3 regions of the Raoultibacter timonensis genome follow, and region 3 is predicted to be linked to each of the others. Evidence: predicted binding sites of a transcription regulator. Region 3 holds the regulator's gene; each other region holds the start of a gene.
The links. The regulator HrcA, encoded in region 3, represses chaperone genes, less so after heat shock. The targets are predictions, from matches to a motif close to TNTTAGCANNCNNNNNNNNNGNNTGCTAANA.
Positions count from the first base shown of each region.

Region 1 (4,268 bases), 920 kb from region 3:
ATCGCTCTGGAAACCGAGCGGCGTGGACTGCGCGATTTCGCGCGCACCGACGTTGGAGGTCATGATGATGATCGTATTGCGGAAATCGACCGTACGGCCCTGGGCGTCGGTCAGGCGCCCCTCTTCGAGGATCTGCAACAGGATGTTGAATACATCCGGATGCGCCTTCTCGATCTCGTCGAACAGCACGACCGAATACGGGCGCTGGCGCACCGCTTTGGTAAGCTGGCCGCCTTCGTCGAACCCGACGTAGCCCGGAGGCGACCCCACGAGCCTCGAAACCGAATGCTTCTCCATGTACTCGCTCATATCGAACGACAAAAGCGCGTCCTCGGAGTTGAACAGGAACTCGGCGAGCGCCTTTGAAAGCTCGGTCTTGCCCACGCCCGAAGGCCCGAGGAAGATGAACGAGCCGGCAGGGCGCTTCGGATCCTTCAGGCCCGAACGGCTACGGCGGATCGCCTTGGAGAGGGCGGTAACGGCCTCTTCCTGGCCGATGATGCGCTCGTGCAGCACGCTTTCCATGCGCAGGAGCTTCTCGGTCTCGGCTTCGGTGAGGTTCGATACCGGCACGCCCGTGGTCATGGAGATGACGTCGGCGATATCCTCGACCGTCACCTGGTTGATCGACTTCTGGGCGTCCTCTTCCCACTTCTTCTCCGCTTCGACGCGCTTGCTGCGCAGCTGCGACTCCTCGTCGCGCAGGCTTGCCGCGCGCTCGAAATCCTGCGAGGCGATGGCCTCGTCCTTCTCGGCGCGCAGGCGGCGGAGCTCGTCGTCGAGCTCGCGCAGCTCCTTCGGAAGCGTCATGTTGCGGATGCGCATGCGGGCGCCCGCCTCGTCGAGCACGTCGATGGCCTTATCGGGAAGGAAGCGGTCCTGGATGTAGCGGTCGGACAGCGCCACGGCCGCCTGCAGCGCCTCGTCGGTGAAGTGCACCTGATGATGCGCCTCGTAACGGTCGCGCAGGCCCTCCATGATGCGCAGCGCCTGCTCCTCGTTGGGTTCGCCGACGGTGATCGGCTGGAAGCGGCGTTCGAGCGCAGAATCCTTTTCGAGATGCTTGCGGTACTCGTCGATCGTCGTTGCGCCGATAACCTGGATTTCGCCGCGCGACAGCGGCGGCTTGAGGATGGCAGCCGCGTCGATGGACCCCTCGGCCGAACCCGCACCGATGAGCGTGTGGATCTCGTCGATGAACAGGATGACGTCGCCCTCGTCCTGGACTTCTTTGATGCACTTCTTCAGGCGCTCTTCGAACTCGCCGCGGTACTTGCTGCCTGCGACGAGCGCGGAGATGTCGAGCGTGACCAAACGCTTGTTGCGCAGGATGTCGGGAACCTGGTTGGAAACGATGAGCTGCGCCAGGCCCTCTGCCACGGCAGTCTTGCCCACGCCCGGTTCGCCGATCAGGAGCGGGTTGTTCTTCTGGCGGCGCGAAAGCACCTGCATGACGCGCTCGATTTCGCCCGCGCGTCCTATGACCGGATCGAGCTTGCCCTCGGTCGCCTTCTTGGTGAGATCGGTGCCGAACTCCTTGAGCATGCTGTCGGACGAGGTCGCCTGCGCCTCGAATGCGCCGCGGCCCGCATAGACCGGGCTCTGGCCCACGAGGTCGTTCAGCGCCGAGCGCACGTTGTCGCCCGTGACGCCCAGACGGCCGAGCACTTCGAGCGCGGTGCCGTCGCCCTCGCGCACGATGCCGAGCAGCAGGTGCTCGGTGGAGATGTAGCTCTGGCCCATCTGCATGGCCTCGCGCAGCGAATTCTCGAGTACGCGCTTAACGCGGGGCGTGAAGCTCAGATGACCCGATACGTCGGTGTCCTCGTCGATCGCAACGACCTGGCGGATGGCTTGGACGACGGCGTTGTACTCGACGCCCAAACGATCGAGCGCCTGGGCGGCAAGGCCGTCCTCCTCCTGTATCAAACCGAGCAGCAAGTGCTCGGTGCCCACGTAGGGCTGGTGCAAGGCACGGGCCTCATCCTGAGCCAGGACGAGGACCTTGCGGGCCTTGTCGGTGAATTTCTCAAAGCTCATACATGCCTCTATTCTCGCTAACTTTAGCTTTCCGCATAATATTAGCACTCAAGTCAAGTGAGTGCTAAAACGACACCTGGCCGTAACGCTCTCTCACAACTTCACCAAAAACCCGCCGTGCGCGTCCCGAAAACGGCCGCGCTACTTCGCCTCGTCGCGCATGTGCGGGAACAGCAGCACGTCGCGGATCGATGCCGAGTCGGTCAGCAGCATGACCAAACGGTCGATGCCGATGCCGACTCCGCCCGCGGGCGGCATGCCGTATTCCAGCGCACGCACGTAGTCGTCGTCGTAGCCCATCGCCTCGTCGTCGCCGGTCTCCTTGGCGGCAACCTGCGCCTGAAACCGTTCCGCCTGATCGACGGGGTCGTTCAGCTCGTTGAAAGCGTTTGCGTACTCGTGACCGCAGATGAAGAGCTCGAAGCGTTCGGTGAGGTTCTCGTTGTCGGGCTTCTTCTTGGCGAGCGGCGACACCTCGAGAGGATGGTCGATCACGAATGTGGGCTGGATGAGCTTGTCCTCGGCCGTCGCCTCGAATATCTCGGCGATGAGCTTGCCCTTGCCCCATGCCTCCTCGGCCTTCACACCGTACTTCTCGGCGATGCGCACAAGCTCGTCGCGCGACATGCCGAAGTCGACCTTCTCGCCCGACTCCTCTTCGATGAGCTGGATCATCGACTTGCGCGGCCACTCGCCCGACAGATCGATTTCATTGCCCTGGAACGTGATCTGCAACGTGCCGCATGCGGCCATGGCGGCCGCCTGGATGTAGCCCTGCGTGAGTTCCATCATGCCTTCGAGGTCGGAATACGCCTGATAGGCTTCCATAGTCGTGAATTCGGGGTTGTGGAAAGGATCCATCCCCTCGTTGCGGAACTGGCGTCCGATCTCGAACACCTTCTCGAAGCCGCCCACGAGCAGGCGCTTCAGATGCAGCTCGGTGGCGATGCGCAGGTAGAAGTCCTTGTCGAGCGCATTGTGGTGCGTGATGAAGGGCTTCGCGTTCGCCCCGCCGAGGATCGGGTGGAGGATCGGCGTCTCGACCTCGTAGAAGCCCTGCGACTCCATGTAGGAGCGGATGGCCGAAATGATTTTGAAGCGCGCTTCGAACGTCGAGCGCACCTCGGGGTTCATGACCAAATCGACATAGCGCTGGCGGTACCGGGTCTCCTTGTCGGCCAGCCCGTGGAACTTCTCGGGCAGGGGCCGAAGCGACTTCGACAGAAGCTCGAACGACTCGACGGCAACCGAAAGCTGCCCGCGCCTCGTGCGGATCATCGTTCCGCATGCGCCGATCCAATCGCCCACGTCGAGATCCTTGAGTTCGGCGTACGCTTCTTCGCCGAGCGTGTTGATGCGGCAGAACAGCTGGATGTCGGCCGTTGCGTCGCGCAGTTCGAGAAACATGATCTTTCCCTGATCGCGCTTAGCCATGATGCGGCCCGCGATCTGCACCTCGTCTTCGGTGGACTCGCCGTCGGGCAGCTCGGCGTACTTCGCATCGAGCTCGTCGATGTGGTGGCTGTAGGCAAACGCGTGGCCGTAGGGGTTCTTGCCAGCCGCGATCAGCGCCTCCCGCTTCGCGCGGCGAACCTCGATCGGGTCGTCCTCGATCTGGTCGATTCCTTCTTGGGCAGTACTCGTCGTCTCGCTCATGTGCTTCCTTCTCGTATCGTTCGAAAACGCAAACGGGCCCTCGATTCCCAGGGCCCGAAAGGTTCGGCTCCGCTCCTGCGAATCCGAAGTATGACGGCCCTCTTCTGTCGGGGCCGCGTTCTTAGTGGTCTATCTTGACGATCGTCATCACGATCTTCTTGCCGGTGGGGCCCTGCGTTTCCACCACATCGCCCTTCTTGTGGCCCAGAAGCGCCGAGCCGACGGGCGATTCGTTGGAAATCTTGCCCGCAGCGGCATCGCTCTCAGCGCCGCCCACGATCGTGAACACGCGCTCGCGGCCGTCCATGTCGACCGTCACACTCGAGCCGATGTTGACCTTGCTCGAACGCTTCGGAACGGTAACGACCGTAGCCTCGCTCAGGATGCGGCTGATCTCGGCGATGCGAGCCTCCATCATACCCTGTTCGTTTTTGGCGTCGTCGTATTCGGAATTCTCGGAGATATCGCCGAACTCGCGGGCAACCTTGATGCGCTCGCCGATCTCGGCGCGCTTCTCCGTCTCGAGGAAATGAAGCTCGGCCTCGAGCTTCTCTTTTCCTTCCTGCGTGAGG
Region 1 is NZ_AP025564.1:1,199,144-1,203,411, reverse strand. It holds gene MWL89_RS04715 (ATP-dependent Clp protease ATP-binding subunit) at 1-2,040, opposite strand, end outside; gene lysS (lysine--tRNA ligase) at 2,182-3,696, opposite strand; gene greA (transcription elongation factor GreA) at 3,818-4,268, opposite strand, start outside.
Region 1: the regulator HrcA is predicted to act here: its motif matches at 2,080-2,110, upstream of MWL89_RS04715 (ATP-dependent Clp protease ATP-binding subunit).

Region 2 (4,268 bases), 260 kb from region 3:
ATGCGGCGGGTCCCCTCGTCCGTCCGCCTTGGCGGCGTATCTTCTTCTCCTGATGGCGTATTTCCATGTCCATATCGATGGTTGCAAGCGAGTAAACGCGTCCGCGCACGCCGATGGCGCTCGCTTTGCGCCCGAGCACCATGGCGGCAAGGCCGATGTCCTGGGTGACGACGATGTCTCCGGGAGAAAGGCGCTCGACAATGGCGAAATCGGCCGAATCGGCTCCGACGCCGACCGCGAGCGTGTCAACCCAGAAGCCGCCCGAGTCTTCCCGCGGATCGCTACGGCGGATGTGCCGGGCCAGGTTCTGCGTCGAATTGCCCGCGATAACCGCCGGCAGGGCATGCTTTCGGGCAACTGCGATCGCTTCGGCCGTTACCGGGCAGGCGTCGGCATCGACGAATATCGTCGGTCGATCGGGACGGTCTGTCGTGCGCTGCGCCATGCGGTTCCTTTCTGCCTCAAGCCGTATTGTACCCGACCTGTAACTTGCCTGCAGGGGCTTTCGTGTCGGACAATGGTTTGAAAAATGCAGTTATGCGCGATGCAAGACAGGAGCGGCTACCATGGGCGAATTGGGGTACATCGAAGAAGCCGAAGCTTTGCGGGACGACATCGTCGCCGATCGCCGCTGGCTGCACCGGCATCCGGAAACCGGCTTCGACCTTCCTGAAACGACGGCGTACGTTGCGAGCCGTTTGCGCGAGATCGGCTGCGAGCCGTGCGAGATAATCCCCGGCGGAATCGTTGCCCATGTGGGAAACGTCGAAGGGCCGTGCTTCATGCTGCGGGCCGACATGGACGCGCTTCCTTTGCGCGAAGAAGCCGACGTGCCGTTCGCTTCGGCCAACGGGAACATGCATGCTTGCGGGCACGACGCCCATACGGCGATGCTCCTCGGCGTTGCCCGCATCCTTAAGAACCACGAGGCGGAGCTTAAAGGTTGCGTGAAGCTGATGTTTCAACCCGATGAGGAGGGAACGGCTCCCGACGAGGTCACGGGGAGCGGGGCGATGCTTGCGGCGGGCGTGCTCGAGAATCCGCCCGTCGAGGCAGCGGCGGCCATCCACCTTATGACCGTCGACTACGCGCGCGGACGCGTGTACACGCGGTTCGGTGCTGCGTTCTCGTCGGTTGACGACGTCGACATCGAAATAGTCGGGAAGGGATGCCACGGCTCCCAGCCCCAGCACGGCATCGACCCCATCAACATCGCGGCTCATGTTTTTCTCGCGCTCGAAAACCTGATCGCGCGCGAGGTCGACCCTACCGAGCAGTGCGTGCTCACCTTCGGGTCGATTCACGGCGGATCGGCGGCCAACATCATTCCCGACAGCGTGCACATGCTCGGAACTTTGCGCACCGTCTCGGAGAAAACGCGCGATCGCATGAAGAAGCGCACCGCTGCGATTGCCGAGCGGATCGCCGAGGGGTTCGGCGGCACGGCGAAGGTGCTGTTCCTCCGCGGGGTGCCGAGCGTGTACAACGATCCGGCGCTTACCGAAGAGCTCGTCGGCTACATCGAAGGCGAGGCCATCGCGGAAGTCGAGCTGCTCGAAAAGCCCCTTCCCGGATCGGATGACATGAGCGTCATCTCGCAGGCGGTGCCGACGAGCTACTTCGTGCTCGGGGCGGGGTCTGCCGAAGAGGGATGCGCCTATCCCGTGCATAGCCCCCATGTTGTCTTCGATGAAAGCGTGTTTCCGCAGGGTTCGGCGCTCGCTGCCGCCATCGCCATGCGCTGGTTAGAGAACCGAGGAGGCGGCGAGCGGCCGCGCGGGCGCGCTCGACTTGCCGATTGATTCCGCATTCGGCCGCCCGAGCGGCGAGTGAGCTTTATTCGACCATTTGTGCACAAGGAGGCGCTCTGGTCTTGACATTCTTTTCTGCGATATTACAATCACATGTTGGCACTCGAACACTGAGACTGCTAAAACTGCCGCTCATAGTTATGAATAGTATCCGTAAGGAAGGTAATCGGTATGCGCAAGTTCAAGACTGAGAGCAAGAAACTGCTCGACCTCATGATCAACTCGATCTACACGAACAGGGAGATTTTCCTGCGGGAGCTTATCTCGAACGCTTCGGACGCGGTCGACAAGCTCTACTTTAAAAGCCTGACCGACTCCAAAGTCGAGATTTCGAAAGACGACCTGGCAATCCTCGTCTCCTTCGACAAGGACGCCCGGACGATCACCGTTTCCGACAACGGCATCGGCATGGACAAAGACGATCTCGATCGCAACCTCGGTACGATCGCCCACTCCGACAGCCTCGAGTTCAAATCGGAGAACGCCGAGACCCAGGGTGAGGATATCGATATCATCGGGCAGTTCGGCGTCGGGTTCTACTCGGCGTTCATGGTGGCGAGCAAGGTGAAGGTGGTTTCGCGCGCTTACGGAGCGGATGCGGCCTATTCGTGGGAAAGCGACGGCGTCGAGGGCTACACGGTCAAGGAAGCCGAACGCGCAAGCCACGGCACCGACGTTATCCTCACGCTCAAAGAGGATACCGACGAGGAGAACTACGACAGCTATCTGAGCGAGTACAAGCTGAAAAGCCTCATCAAGCGCTATAGCAACTACGTGCGCTATCCCGTGCAGATGGAGGTGGAGAAAACCCGCGAGCTTCCCAAGCCCGAGGATGCCGACGACGACTACAAGCCCGAGTTCGAGCACTACCGCGAACTCGATACCATCAACTCGATGATTCCCATCTGGAAGCGCCCGAAGTCCGAGGTCACGCAAGAGGAGTACAACGAGTTCTACAAATCCGACTTCCATGATTTCTCCGATCCGGTTCGCACGATCACCGTGCATGCGGAGGGCTCGTTCTCCTACGATGCCCTGTTATTCGTGCCGGGGCGCGTGCCGTTCGATCTGTACAGCAAGGATTACAAGAAGGGCCTCGCTCTTTACAGCTCGAACGTGCTCATCATGGAGAAATGCGAAGAACTCGTTCCCGATTACTTCAACTTCGTCCGCGGCGTCGTGGACAGCCAGGATCTCACGCTCAACATTTCACGCGAGACGCTGCAGCACAACAGCCAGCTGCGCGCCATCGCCAAGCGTATCGAGAAGAAGATCAAATCCGATTTGGCCGACATGCGCGATACCGATCGCGAGGGTTACGAGAAGTTCTTCGAGAACTTCGGGCGCGGCATTAAGTACGGCATCTATTCGAGCTACGGCATGAAGAAGGACGAGCTCGCCGACCTGCTGCTGTTCTATTCCGCCAAGCAGGATAAGATGATCACGCTCGACGAGTACGCGAGCGCCATGCCCGAAGGCCAGGAATCGATCTTCTACGCGGCGGGCGATTCGGTCGAACGCTTGGCGAAGATGCCCATCGTGTCGACGGTGCTCGACAAGGGCTACGACGTGCTGCTGTGTACCGAGGACGTCGACGAGTTCTGCATGACGGCTATGGCCGATTTCGCGGTGGCCGATGCCGACGATCCCGATTCGCTGACCGCTTATCCGCTCAAGAACGTCGCGGGCGGCAATCTCGGCCTCGAGACCGAGGAGGAGAAGGAGGCTGCCGAGGCGGTTGCCAAGGAGAACGAGGATCTGTTCTCGGCTATGAAGGAGGCGCTCGGCGACAAGGTGGCGAAAGTGGCCGTGTCCACCCGTCTTTCCGGATCGCCCGTAGCGCTTACCGCCGAGGGCCCGATCTCGCTTGAGATGGAGCGCGTGCTTTCCGGCGCGCCGGGCAACGATGACGTGAAATCGGAGCGCGTGCTCGAAGTGAACGCCGAGCACCCGATCTTCGAGACGCTCAAGGCGGCTCAGGATGCAGGCGATGCAGACAAGGTGAGGCTCTACACCGATATCCTCTACAACCAGGCTCTGCTCGTCGAGGGTATGCCCATCGACGATCCGGTGGAATACGCCCAAGCAGTCGCGAAGCTCATGGTGTAGCAGCGGTTTCTCCCGTTCGAAACGCCCGTGCAGCCGTTGGGTTGCGCGGGCGTTTTTTCGCTGTGCATCTGTGGTCGGCGTGCATGTTTTTCCGACCGCCGCCATAGCCGCGCGCCATGCGCTACTATGGAAATCCGCCTCATTGACTGAGTCCGAAAGAAGGATACCCCGTGCCCGATGCGCCCCGTATAGCCGAAGACCTGACCAGCCTGGCCGATCTCGTCGAGGCTACGGCCGAGGATCGCGAGGCGGAGCGTCCGGTATTTGCGCTTATCGTCGAAGGCCAGTTCGTGGAGGATGCCGATCTCGCACGCCTCGAGCTTTCGGCGTCGCGCCTTCTGAGGTGCT
Region 2 is NZ_AP025564.1:2,377,712-2,381,979, reverse strand. It holds gene MWL89_RS09830 (YaiI/YqxD family protein) at 1-445, opposite strand, end outside; gene MWL89_RS09825 (M20 metallopeptidase family protein) at 567-1,802, shown strand; gene htpG (molecular chaperone HtpG) at 1,983-3,920, shown strand; gene MWL89_RS09815 (pentapeptide repeat-containing protein) at 4,091-4,268, shown strand, end outside.
Region 2: the regulator HrcA is predicted to act here: its motif matches at 1,906-1,936, upstream of htpG (molecular chaperone HtpG).

Region 3 (4,268 bases):
CCGTTCTGAGGATGGAGGCGCCGAGGCTGACCGTAGACGCGAATCGGTTTTCACCGCAGATCGCTTTCACCTCGGTTTCGCAAAGGCCGCCTTCCGGTCCGACGACCACGAGCACGCGAGCGCCTTCGGGTCCAAGGGTCCGCCCCCTCATCGCCTCGCAGAGAGCGCGGCGAATCGAGGTGCTTCGCTCCTCCTCCCAGCAGACGAGCACGGCTGTCGCATTCCCCGCCATCTCGCGCACGCCAGCAAGGCCCGTCGGCTCCAAGACCTCGGGGACGCGCGTCTGACCCGACTGCATGGCAGCGCTCTTCGCGATGGTGCGCCAGCGAGCCGTACGCGATGCGGCCTTCTTCGCATCGAGCTTCACGATGGAGCGCTCGCAGGAAAACGGAACGAATCCCGCTACACCGATCTCGGTCGCGTGGCGGATGATCCCGTCCATCTTATCGCCTTTCGCGATCCCCTGAACGAGCACCACCGTCGCCCCGTTGCTTTCACTCTCGATTTTCTGCGCGATGCGCACGCAGCACGCATCGCGGTCGAACGAGACGATCTCGCATTCGAAGTAGTCCTGCGCAGCGTCGATCACGGCAATGTGCTCACCGGGTGCGAGCCTGAGCACCCGCGCATGCTTCGCGTCGTCTTCGGCGAGGCGCAAGAGGAATACCTCGTCCGCCTCGTCCGCGAGAACCTGGTTGTCGAGATAGAAATGAGGAAGCGACATGCGCGTTCGCCTTTAGTTGAACACGTCGCGAAGCTTCTGGAGCGGTGTGCGCTCCTCGGCCACGTCGTCGCCCATCTCCTCGGCGAGCTTTTCGAGCAGCTCCCGCTGCTTCTTCGTCACTTTCTTGGGGATCACCACGTTGACATGCACGTACATATCGCCGCGGTTATCGCTCTTGAAGCGCGGCATGCCGAACCCGCGTACGCGGACCACCTGCTCGTTCTGGCACCCCTCGGGAATGCGCACCTTGACGACCTCGTCGTCGAAGATGCCGTCTATTTCGATTTCCGCTCCGAGCGTCGCCTGCACGATGGATATGTTCGCTCGGGCATGGAGGTTGTCGCCCTCGCGCTCGAAGAACTCGTGGGGTTGGATGCGGCAGGTGACGATGAGGTCTCCCGCCACAGCTCCCTGCATGCCCGCCTCCCCGAATCCGGATATGCGCAGCTGTTGGCTGTCGCGTATGCCCACGGGAACCTCGACGGTGACGCGTTGCCGATCGGGAACGCGCCCCTGGCCCTCGCACTCGGGGCAGGGGTTGTCGATGGTGGTGCCGGTGCCCCCGCAGGTCTTGCAGGTTTGCGCGGTCTGCATGTCGCCCAAGAACGTATGCTGCACGGTGACGACGCGGCCCCTGCCCTGGCAATCGGGACACGTAACCTCTTTGCCGTCGGGTCCGAGACCCGTTCCGTCGCAATCGGGACAGGGCGCCAAACGGTCGTAGACGATCTCCTTCTTAGCACCGGCGGCCACCTCTTCGAGCGTCAGCCTGAGACCCACGCCCATATCGCGGCCCTCTTTGCGCGTGACGGCATGGTTTCCGGCACCGCCGAAGAACGAGCTAAAAAGATCCCCCATGCCGAAGCCTCCGCCGAACAGGTCCTCGAAATCGACGTACTGGGATCCGCCGCCTGCCGCGCCGGGAATCGTCCCGAACCTATCGTATTGGGCCCGCTTGTTCGGATCGCTCAAGACATCGTATGCCTCGTTGAGCTCCTTGAAACGGTCCTCTGCGTCGGGAGCCTTGTTCACATCGGGGTGAAGCTCCCTCGCCTGTTTGCGGAACGCTTTCTTGATCTCGTCTTCGCTGGCGTTTTTCGAGACGCCGAGCACCTCGTAGAGGTCTTTGGCCATTGCTCGGATACCTTTCTACAATCTACAATCAGCTGTCCTGCAACGCGCTCTGCGCGAGCCTGACCGCTTTGATGACCTTTGAATAATCCATGCGCGTCGGTCCGATCACCGCAACGACGCCTGCAGCCTCGCCGCGACCGTACTGGGTTGCAACGACCGAAACGCCGGAAAGAGCCTCGTCGTTGTTCTCGTGCCCGATCCGCACGATCGGCCCGATACCCGCCGTCGCATCGTCGAACACGTGAAGCAGCACCGCGTCGTCTTCGAGGATCTGCATGATGGGAAGGAGCGCTTGGGCGTGGCTGAACTCGGGTTGTCGCAAGAGCGTGCTCACGCCGATGCGATGGGCGCGCCCCGTATCGCTTTCCTGCAGGCAGTACATGACCTCTTCGAGCACGAGCCTCACCAGCGGATCGCCCAACGCCTCGGCCGCCTCGAGATCGATGCGATCCCTGACCTCCGTAAGCGATCTTCCCGCGAATACGTCGTTCAAGAGGTTCTGCACGGCTGCCAGATCGTCGGAGGAGACTTCTTCCGAGAACTCGACGGAGCGGTTGAGAACCTGGCCGTCCTCGGTTACGAGCACCACCAAAGCACGATGGACCGAAAGCGAGATGAGCGAAATCTGGCGGATGCGCAGAGCGAGCACCGAAGGCGCTAAAACGATGGAGAGGCAATCGGTCAAACGCGTCAGCGCAACCGATGTGCGCTCGATCAGATCGTCGAGCTCGCTTGCGTTCCTCTTCAGCTCCTCGACCGTATCGCTGTAGGGAAGCTCATCGGTTGCAAGCCCGCTTTCGAGCAGCTCGTCGACGAACGCACGATACCCGACGTCGGTCGGAATGCGCCCTGCCGACGTGTGGGGCTGCACGATATAACCGGCGTCTTCGAGCACCGAAAGCTCGTTGCGCACCGTTGCAGGACTCACGCCCAGCTTGTACCTCTCGACAAGCGTGCGCGATCCGACCGGGAGCGCCCGGGCAACGTATTCTTCGATAAGAGCGCTCAAAACCCGTTGCCGTCTGTCAGAGAGCACCGCTCGCCTTCCTTCCGTTCGATCCCATACGAAGCCAACCACGTATTTTAGCAGCCTCGCCCAAGGAGTGCTAATCATTCTTGTGTTTTATCGGTATCTTGACGTAAGCACCACAGAGACGGTCCCTACGGTCGGGAGCCGATCGCCGCCCGCAACGGACCGGCGGCTTACGGAGCCATATCGAAGATGCGCCCGTACAACTCGTTGCCGCACAGCCACCCCATAACCGTGGGAAGGTAGCGCCCTTCGCGGCGTTCGGCGAGCCCCGCCTCGACAAGCCCGCGGAAAACGGTCAACGACTCGGGCAGCAGAAGCGCCGCAGCCCCAACCTGCTCGTCGCTCACCCCTTGCACCATGCGCATGCCGAGCATGAGGTCCTCGGCGCACATCTGCCTCCTGTCGAGATCGTCGATGACCTGCCCATCCTGAACGCGCATGCGCCGCGCTTCGTTCTGGGTCATGGTGACGGCCGACGTGCCGAAGCCGAGATAGGGCTTCCCCGTCCAATAGGCGATGTTGTGGCGGCATTCGAATCCGGGTTTCGCGTAGCTTGCGACCTCGTAGCGCGCATAGCCTGCCGGATCGAGTACGCGCAGCGCGGTTTCCATCATGATAGCCTGCACGTCTTCAACCGGCGCTTCGAGAGCGCCCGACTCCACGAGGGTTTCGAGCAGCGTGTTCTCTTCGACCGTCAGCGGGTACACGCTCACATGGGCAACGCCCGCTTCGATGGCGCACGCCAGATCCGCCGCGAAACTCTCGTGGCTCTGCCCGGGAATTCCGCACATGAGATCGATGCTCACGTTCTCGAACCGCGTCTGAGCGCAGGCGATGGCCCGCTTCGCGGTTTCCGCATCGTGTACGCGCCCGAGCTTCCTCAGCAGATCGTCGTCGAAGCTCTGCACGCCGATCGAGAGCCTGTTCACCCCGAGCGCCCACAGGTCCTTCACCATGGGCTCGGTCAGGCTCTCGGGGTTCGCCTCCATCGTGCACTCCACCTCGGGCGTCAGATGTAGCGAGGTCGAAAGCGTGTACAGGAGCTTCGAGAGGTTGCCCATGCCGATATGGCTCGGCGTTCCGCCCCCGATGTATACGGTCTCGATGCTGCCGAGCTTTCCCTCGCGCGAAGCGCGCCTGATCTCGAGCACGAGCTCGTCAACGTAGTCGGCGATCGCGGGATCGTCGCAATCCGCAGCCCGCGTTGCGAAATCGCAGTACGCGCACCGCTGCTTGCAAAATGGGATATGCAGGTAGAGCGCCTTATACGGGTCGTACATGGTCTTCGCATCCCTTCTCGATCGCCAGCCGCAGCGCTTCGAGTACGCGATCGAAATCCGCAAGCGTTTGGCAGGAATTGATCTCCTTGCGGGCAAC
Region 3 is NZ_AP025564.1:2,117,702-2,121,969, forward strand. It holds gene MWL89_RS08675 (RsmE family RNA methyltransferase) at 1-724, opposite strand, end outside; gene dnaJ (molecular chaperone DnaJ) at 737-1,858, opposite strand; gene hrcA (heat-inducible transcriptional repressor HrcA) at 1,887-2,894, opposite strand; gene hemW (radical SAM family heme chaperone HemW) at 3,062-4,171, opposite strand; gene dusB (tRNA dihydrouridine synthase DusB) at 4,155-4,268, opposite strand, start outside.